One region of the Psychrobacillus sp. INOP01 genome, then DNA from elsewhere that is predicted to be linked to it. Evidence: riboswitches for the same ligand, from Rfam matches in the RefSeq annotation. Region 1 holds a riboswitch; the other holds the start of a gene.

Region 1 (4,620 bases):
AGCTTCTCTTCTATTAGTAGCTTCTCCAAGCACTTTCAATGATCCGCTTAAGGAAAATAATGAATTCAACCCTCTACGAATTAATGGATGATCGTCAATTATAACCACTGTCATTATCCAAACACCTCTTGTTTTTTATGCATTTTTATATGTGGAATATCAATCTGTATGGTAGTTCCCATTTTATAAGGGGTCCCTATTTCAAATGTACCACCTAAAGAATGTACAATATTTTGCATATTAGATATCCCAATTCCTTGTTCTTTCATTGAGCCAGTCTTCGTCTGTATACCTATTCCATTATCCTTAATAATTAGGTAAGTTCTCTCTGCCTCTAAGGCTAGTGTTACTTCGATAACCGTACACTTACCATGTCGAACGGCATTTCCGGATGCTTCACAAATGATTCGATATAGACCATTCTTTGTATTTGCTGTAATAGTTGATTCATCGCCTGTTATATCATAGACAATGCGAATGTCATTTAACTTTGCGTATTCCACCAAGTAATTTTCAATAAGCACAAGAAATGGTTTCTCTCCTTTTTTTACTGTACTTAATCGATAAATAGAGGCTCGCAGCTCTTTCATCGTCGCATTAGCTGTCTGTGACAGGAATTCAAATTCCTGCTCTAATTCTTTAGTTGAAATATTCTGACTTTTTACTCGTAAACTATGCAATGAATAGACAATTCCAAACAATCGCTGTGACACACTATCATGCATTTCATTGGCAATACGATTCTGCTCTTCGCTAATCGCAAGCTGGTCCATCATATGATCCATATGAATTCTTTCCAGCATCATTTCACTAAGCTCCGCGAGAAATTCGAAAGTGCGGTGGAGTAAAAATGTGTTTTTTACTTCTGTTTTAATAGAATCGTTTACGCCTATCACTCCTATATACTCGGTTGTCCTAATTATCTTCATCCAGTACTGTTGGTTATGATATTTACGAGTAAAAGCACCTTTTTGTTTTCGTAGATGCTCCCAATCGTTTGTTAACTCCATCTCTAGACTTCTATTGGTTGTTTCATTTGATATATAGCTTTTTTGAAAGGCGCGATCCGTTACCCAAAAGAAAGCCGTATCCTTTTGTAAGCATTTCATCAAGGTCATCGTCATGACCTCTGCTAGCTTTTTCGGGTTTTTATTGGAAGAAAAATTTTCTAACATATGGTAAAGGGACATAATATGCTCCAATGTCTCTTGGTATTTCTCATTCGTATTCGCAAGTTTACCATTTACTTCGAGTAGTTCTTCTTGCTGCTCCTGTAGTTCCTTCGTTAACCCGGAAAATAAACTAGCAAGTAAAGTAATCAATATACAGACGAGATAAAAATAGGATATGTCTTCTAAAACGACGATTATACTATCACTCTGATTAGCGATAAATGTCGCAGTTGCAAGGTAAAACGTTAATGTCCCCCAGCTAAATCTAGGGGTTAGAAGGGTTGCAGCTACAAGAATGGGATTCAATGCATACCAGATAAATGGACTGGAAATACCTCCAGTTGGGATGAGTAGCAATGTTACACCAAGGGTTTCTATCAAAACTATCAATTTCACTAGATTCGTATACTCCAAATATCTCCGCTGTAAATCTGTTAAAACCCATGCAGCAACGCCTAGCGACACAACAACACCCGCTTTAAAAGCAAGCGAAGGCTGAGGTCCAAACAAATAAAAAAACGAAGTCAATAGTAGAGAAATATAACGGTAAAGAAATAATAAGTTCAAATTACTCGATGGATTCTTGTTTAAAAATGTATAAACTAGATTAGCTCTCCGCATATACACCACTAATGGATGGATCTATTCTAGTATTCCTTACTAATTCCCTACTCGCAGGCTCATAACTATATACATAATCGCCATCCACTATAAAAAATACCGGGCGGCCTTCCTCAGGATTCTTGTTTAAAAATATTGGAAGCTCCTTTTCATCGGACAATTGAAGAATCGATTTAAACGAATTCAAACTAATAATCAACCTCGGAGCACCTTTTATGTCCTGCGTCACTGTAATAATTCGTTTACCATACTTTTTGTTGATAGGGCCCACCTCCGATTTGATTGGTTTTACTCGAGTTTTCACCAATTGGGGATAAGTAAAATTTCTGTCATTCCCCAGGGAAGATAGAGGAAGTACCTCTACTAACCTCACTAAGTCAGTTGTCTCAAATAGTTCTACACTATATATTACGATTAGTGCATCTTCCTCTTCTGCTATTACCTTAATGCTATATGGACAGTTGAGAAAATATTGCTCTGTGATGAGAAGAATGAGCCCGACACAGCAACTAGCTTTATAATGATTAATCTTTTTTTCAACCTGTCACCTCCATCTCATAATAAAAACCCAATTAAATCGAGCCAGCGCTCAAGTTTAATCAGGTCGGTTGCACCAATTACTCCATACTTCTTAGGTGCCCATATACAAGAAGTATTTCACAGTATCCTTGTTAAAATATGCTATTTCTTATGTCATTATAACCAATTTAAAACTAAATAATACGTCACTCTGTGCTGTTGATTAAGTTCTATTTTTGTCGAAGTTAGGGCATCTATTGCTATGTATACTTATGGAATGCTATTATCGGGTGTTTACTTGCGTTCATCTGGAGGATACTTGCTCTCTAGGGAGCGGTTCTTGCGGAGTAGCGGGGTTTACTTGCGGTTCTGCTTGGTTTACTTGCGCTCGAGATGGTTTACTTGCGGAACGGGAGTTTATTCCATTTTTATTGTTAAAAGTTTAACTCTCCTTCCATCCAATAGGACAGAAGGAGAGTTTTTTAGTTCATTATTTTAAGCCACCCATGAAGTTTGTGAAGATTTTTGCAGCTTGTGCGCGAGTAGTTGGATGTGATGGGTTAAATTTACCGTCAGATCCATTCACTACTTGTAGCTCATAAAGCATAGAGATTGCATTGATCGTTTCTTCGTCGTAGGCAGCGATATCTGAGAATGGTGCTATTTTAGTAGCCGTGTACTTTTTGCCTGTTTTGAATGCATATGCGCGTTCAATCATTAAAGCAAGCTGTGCACGCGTTACTTTTTCAGAAGGCTTAAATTTACCATTATCTCCTTTGATAATGCCGTATTTATAGCCCGCAGCAATTTCCGATTTTGTTTCAGCCGCAAAATTCGCGATATCTTCAAACGGTGCTGCTTCTTGTGTTTCTAATTTTAATGCACGAACGATTAAGGAAGTTGCTTGTGCACGTGTCAAAGATTGCTCTGGTCTGAATGAGCCATCTGGATATCCTTTCATGAAGCCTAATAATGCAGCTTTTTGGATATAATCCGCTGCCCAATGTTTAGCAGGTACGTCTGTAAATATAATTGGTGATGGCGTTGGTGTCACTGGTGGTGTAGGTTTAACTGGACCTGGATTACCCGTTCCTGGATTAGATGTACCCGGGTTTCCGCCACCGCCTCCATTTCCAGGATTTCCTGGGTCTGTTGGTGGATTTGTAACTGTTACGTTTACCGTTTTTTCATTGCCACCATATTTTACAGTAATAGTTGTTTTACCTGCTGCTTTAGCAGTAACTAAACCATCTGTTACAGTAGCTACTTTTGGATCTGCTACTGTGTACGTCGCATCTTTTGTAACATCTTTAACTGTATCTGACTCGAATGTGCCGTAGCTTGGTGGACCATCTGTAATGTTGTTATTAGATTGAACTGGTTCGCTTGCTGGAACTGAATTTTCATATGGCGATACGAGTGTCAGCTTTGGAATTTCGTTTGACTCAAGAGAAGCAATACTTACAGTTTTAGCCGAATTAAGCCCCGAGTCTGCTGGATCTTCAGGTACTACAGGTTCTTCTGGTGTTGCTGGTTCTTCTGGCGTAGTTCCTTCTTCAGGAGTCGCTGGTTCTTCTGGTGTTGTTCCTTCCTCAGGTGTTGCTGGTGCCTCTGGTTTTACTGGCTCTGTTGGTAGAACTACACCTTCAATAACTTGCTCCCCTATGTTACCAGCTGCGTCTTTAATAATTACTTTTACTGATTCAGTTTCAGCTGTCACTGGGAATGAGAAGCTTCCATCTTGATCCAAATCAAAGTCAACTGCTGCCGTTTCTACACCATTTACTGTAGCAATATACGATGCATTTAATTTTTCATTTAGATCGTACTCTAAACCATATAAAGATAATTCTTCATTATAATCAATATATTTGTCTGTTACTTGACCTGTTACTACCCCTTCAGTTACTGCACCAGTAATTTCTGGGTCAGTAGTTTTCACGACGATTGGTCCTACATAGTCAAAAATATTATCATCGTAAGCATTGAAGTCAAATGTGTATAGACCATCAGGAATAATTGTTACAGGTTCTTCACTCCAAGGCTGGTATATTCCGTTAACAGTGAGCTTCCAAGATCCTGCTCCAAGTGAATTCGCAGCATGTAAGTATCCGATGTACCCATCCCCGTATTCTCCGCCGTCAGGATTCATGATATCCCAAACTTCTACAAAGTGAAGGCCAACCGCACCTGTCAATGTGAATGTGAGATCAGCTTTATCTTGCACACCGTCTCCATCAAACGACAAGTCTGTTTCATTAATGCTCATATTTCTAATTTCCGTTGCTGCTTCTCCACCAAAGTCTGC
Region 2 (4,620 bases), 1.8 Mb from region 1:
AAGTTGAAAATGAAGTGAAATAATATAAAATACCCACAGTAAATATAAGAAATATTCCTATCATAATCGTTAACCAATGTTGCTTCTGAAAATGAATCATGAGGCAGGCACCTCCTCAACCGATGCTTGTTTTAAGCTTTCTATGTCTATAATAATTTCATAGTTTGCTTCTACACGAGGCTGAAACTGTTGTGTATCACTAACAGCTGTGATATCTACCTCAGTATCAATATCAGTAGCGAGAGATGTTAAGGTTGCTTCCATAACATACGGCGAAGCTTTCAGCGTTGTTAAATAGTGCGCTGCCTCAGTATTAGATTCAAATTGTCCTATAAGTGATACAGAAGAATTATTAGTAGTATAAGTAAATAGCTTTATAAACCCGTGTTCTGGGAGACTTTGTGATAAGTGTTTTAACAAAAATACAGTAGGAACTGGTTTACTCTCCGCCCATTCTACGAGAATCTCTAAATGCTCTTTATCAGAGAGACTAGTCTCTATATTTTGTTGCTCCGTTTGCTTCAATAATAATTCATTTTCTAAATTGGTTTCTAGCTGTTGTTCAACAGTCTTCTCTTGGTGGTGTAAGTAATACAGAAAAAAAACCGTAGACAGAGCAGTAATACCAAGAATAATCGCAACGGCTAGCCACTCTATCTTTCTCGTTTTCTTCTGAAGTAAGTTTATATCTATATACATTATCTATTCACCTATTTCCAGGAAAGTCCAACAAGCTCTGCAAAAGAAGCGGGAATATGGACACCCTCTTTTGTCGCCCATTTATCATCCGTCATTTGATACACAGATAAGAGTTCAGTCGTCTGTAGATTAGAAGCAATAATAGGGATCAGTGGGTGATCCCCTGCAATACAAATCGTATCAATAGAGTATTTTCCATTTCGTAAATTATATAAATAAAATGATTGCAGACGAGCAACTTCTTTCTCTATGATAGCAAGATGATCCTCTAGCACCATTTCATTTCCATCTACTTGGATATATTGAAATCCAGTGCGTGTCTCGTATCCTGAAAAAGACTCAAATGGTCGAATACCCATTGTTCGTACATAAACTGGTTTATGATCATGAAACATACTTAACTGCATAACATCTAATTCTAAGTGAATTAGTAGCACATGCGCAGATTCTTCTAACTTGTTCATTTCTGCAAATAAACGATATAAACTTAAAAACGGAACATCAATAATAACCGGTCTAAGTTTTGCTTTCATTAGTACCCGTTCAATCGTAGTGACGTCTTTTTCAGGAACAGCGAGGGCAATAACTTCGTCTTTCCCTGTTACTCGATTATCCCCTACAATTTCTATAATAGGATCGGAAAAAGGCAGATGAAAAGATTCTCCTAGTTCCAAATATAGATGACCTTTCCATTCACTCGGAGGAACGGATTGAGGAATTGTAGTGGAACGCAAAAGTAAATCATGTTGAGAAAAAGAGAAAAAGGTTGGTATACCTTGTAGTTTATGTTTTTTGACAATGGACGACAATTGCTGAATAAGTCGTTCTTCATGTACTATCTGACCCGACTGGAAAGTCCCCTCTTCAATCACTTGTTGTATAAACTTAATATATTCATTCTTCCGCCCACCAACTAAAATACGTATGTATCTTTGGGTAAAAGTAATAAAAACAGCAGGTTGTGATTTCCAATATGTAAGCATTCATGTCCCTGCCTTTCTTTTAAAAACTATAGATATAAGTATAATAGCCCCGTGCACGAATGCAAAGGGCTATTGACAAATAAAATTTTATTATTTAGCTTTAACTACTTCTCTACCCTTAGTGCTTAAGTCAGTTTCTGAAGCATCTAATTTTCTTTTAGAACCAACAAGATTAATTGAATAAACTATACCTTCTTTTTTTACAATAACAGTTGAATAACCAACATCCCCATCCGGATCTTTAGGAATAGAATCTAAATACTTTCCTGCTACTAAATCACTTCCCTTTATAGTAGAAGTTGCAGTAGTATCCCAAGCACCACTCGCCTCTGCTAATTTAGCAGAACTAATAATCATTAAAGCATTCGATACATGTGCATCTTTTTTTGTATTATCAATTATTCCTGAAATTGACGGTACTGCAATCGCTGCAATAATCCCTAAAATAACTACAACTGCTAATAATTCGATAAGCGTTAATCCTTTTTCATTCTTAATCGTTTTCAACCATTTTTTCATTTTATTCTCCCCTTATTACAAATTATTTGCATGGGTGGGTGCACTAATTGCTCCTAATCGTCTAAGTGCCCAAATATTCGACAATTACTCTTCGCTTCCAATACATCTATTATTAATAATATCGGTTAAAACTACTAAAATATCAAGTCTTTTCACATAGTTCTTTTAACCTTTTTTCACTGAACTTCTGAAAAGATTGAAAACATAGGAATCATTATAGCTGCCACGATTCCTCCAATGACTACTGCTAAAAACAAAATCATCGCAGGTTCTATTAGAGACTTCAATCTCTCAGCAGCAGTGTCCACTTCCTGCTCATAAAAATCTGCAACTTTTGCCAGCATAAAGTCGAGTGTCCCCGATTTTTCACCAAGTACAATCATTTGTGATACAAATGAAGGAATTGCCCAATGACCCAGCATAGGAGTTGCTAAAGAGTTACCTTCTTGAACACTCTTACTAGCTTTTTCAATAATTTCTTCAATAACCGCATTTTCCACCACATTGCGGACTACTAATAACGATTGAGTCACTGGAACGCTAGCAGCATATAAACTGCTTAGAGTTCTTGTCATTCGAGCAAGTGTTGACTTTTGAATAACGGGACCAAAAATTGGTAGTCTAAGTATTATACTGTGAGCTAAGTATCGATATGGATCACGTTTTATTAGTACACTTACTGCTATACTTATGCCGATTATTAATATTAGAGCTACCCACCACCAAGTTTGAAAAATAGCACTTAAATCCAATAGAAATTGTGTAATGAATGGCAGTTCTGCTCCAAATGATGTAAACATACCCGCAAATCTAGGAACGATAAACCCTATCATGAAAATAACAACACCTACTGCAACAATACCAAGTACTGCCGGATAAATCATCGCAGACTGCACTTTTTGTTTCGTTTCATTTTGTTTTTCATAATAGACTGCTAACTGATCTAAAATCTCGTCAAATTGTCCACCCGCTTCCCCAGCCTTTAGCATATTCGTAAATAATACTGGAAACACTTTAGGATGCTGCTCTGCTGCAACTGAAAAAGGATGTCCTTCTCGAAGATCCTCTTCTATTTCAGCCAAAACTTGCTTCAATTTTTTTTGCGAAGTTTGATCCTTTAAAATCGAAGTCGCATCTAATATGGATATACCCGCTTTAATGAGAGTCGAAAACTGACGAATAAAAATAACTAAATCCTTGAAGGGAACTTTTCCACTTCCTAAATTTAAATCTTGGTATAAAAAACCAGTTTTCATCGAAATTTCTCGCGCGGCTATACCTTTTTTACGAAGCTTTAATTTTGCATCATCAGCTGTTGGAGCACGCATGATACCTTTCACAATTTCTCCTTTTTTATCTCTCCCATTATATTGAAAATAAGCCATTATACCATCTTCTCCGCAAAATAGGGTTCTAGTTGTTCGTTTGATACTAATTTCTCTTTAGCTAGACGTTCTAGTTCACTTTCCATTGTTTGCATACCCATCGATTTGCTTGACTGCATAACGGAATGAATTTGATGGATTTTTTCATTTCTTATTAGATTTTTTACTGCCGGAACATTTAAAAGTATCTCAAATGCAGCTACTCTACCTTTACCAGTAATGGATTGGAAAAGTCGTTGTGAAATAACCGCTTGAAGTACGGAAGCCAATTGAATTCTTACCTGTGGCTGCTGATTGGGCGGAAAAACATCGATGATTCGATCAATCGTCATAGAAGCACTCGTTGTATGTAATGTAGCAAGTACTAGATGGCCAGTTTCTGCTGCAGTAATTGCTGTAGAAATTGTTTCTAAATCTCTCATTTCACCAACTAGTATAACGTCAGGATCTTGTCGTAGCGAAGCTCTTAATCCAGATGCAAAAGTTTTTGTATCGAAACCCACTTCTCGTTGATTGATAATACAGGTGCCATGAGAATGTAAATACTCGATTGGATCTTCTAATGTAATAATATGTTTTTTGACAGTTTGATTCATTTCTTGAATCATCGATGCAAGTGTGGTAGATTTCCCTGAACCAGTCGGACCTGTTACTAATACTAGTCCTTGAGGTTTCTTTGCAATATCATGTAAGATAGTTGGCAAATTTAAATCCTCGAAAGTTGGAATTACTTTTGGTATTACACGGAAGGCAAGACTCACACAATTTCGTTGATAGTACGCATTTACACGAAATCGAGAAACTCCAGGTAAACTATATGAGAAATCGAGATCACCCTTTTCTATAAATGTGTCCCATAGATTCGGAACTATAGCTACTTTGGCCATTTCTTCCGTGTCTATTGGTTTTAATATATCTTGTCCAAATCTTTTTAATTCACCATGTAATCGCATCATTGGGGGCATACCAACTGTTAAATGTAAATCAGAGGTTCCAAGTTCAAAAGAGGCTTGTAACAACTGATGTAGCTTTTC

What was found. Region 1 has a riboswitch for cyclic di-GMP ahead of KD050_RS14890 (DUF5305 family protein). Riboswitches for the same ligand answer to the same signal wherever they lie in the genome.
Region 2: it holds a riboswitch for cyclic di-GMP, as region 1 does, so the genes downstream of both, KD050_RS02800 (competence type IV pilus major pilin ComGC) here and KD050_RS14890 (DUF5305 family protein) in region 1, are expected to answer to the same signal.

The regions. Positions count from the first base shown of each region.
Region 1 covers NZ_CP073315.1:2,999,138-3,003,757, reverse strand. The annotation lists gene KD050_RS14900 (response regulator) at 1-114, opposite strand, end outside; gene KD050_RS14895 (sensor histidine kinase) at 114-1,793, opposite strand; gene KD050_RS14890 (DUF5305 family protein) at 1,780-2,064, opposite strand; cyclic di-GMP riboswitch class II at 2,387-2,470, opposite strand; gene KD050_RS14885 (S8 family serine peptidase) at 2,803-4,620, opposite strand, start outside.
Region 2 covers NZ_CP073315.1:539,390-544,009, forward strand. The annotation lists gene KD050_RS02785 (LysM peptidoglycan-binding domain-containing protein) at 1-100, opposite strand, end outside; gene KD050_RS02790 (PilN domain-containing protein) at 97-699, opposite strand; gene pilM (type IV pilus biogenesis protein PilM) at 711-1,682, opposite strand; gene KD050_RS02800 (competence type IV pilus major pilin ComGC) at 1,773-2,201, opposite strand; cyclic di-GMP riboswitch class II at 2,226-2,309, opposite strand; gene KD050_RS02805 (type II secretion system F family protein) at 2,378-3,586, opposite strand; gene KD050_RS02810 (type IV pilus twitching motility protein PilT) at 3,586-4,620, opposite strand, start outside.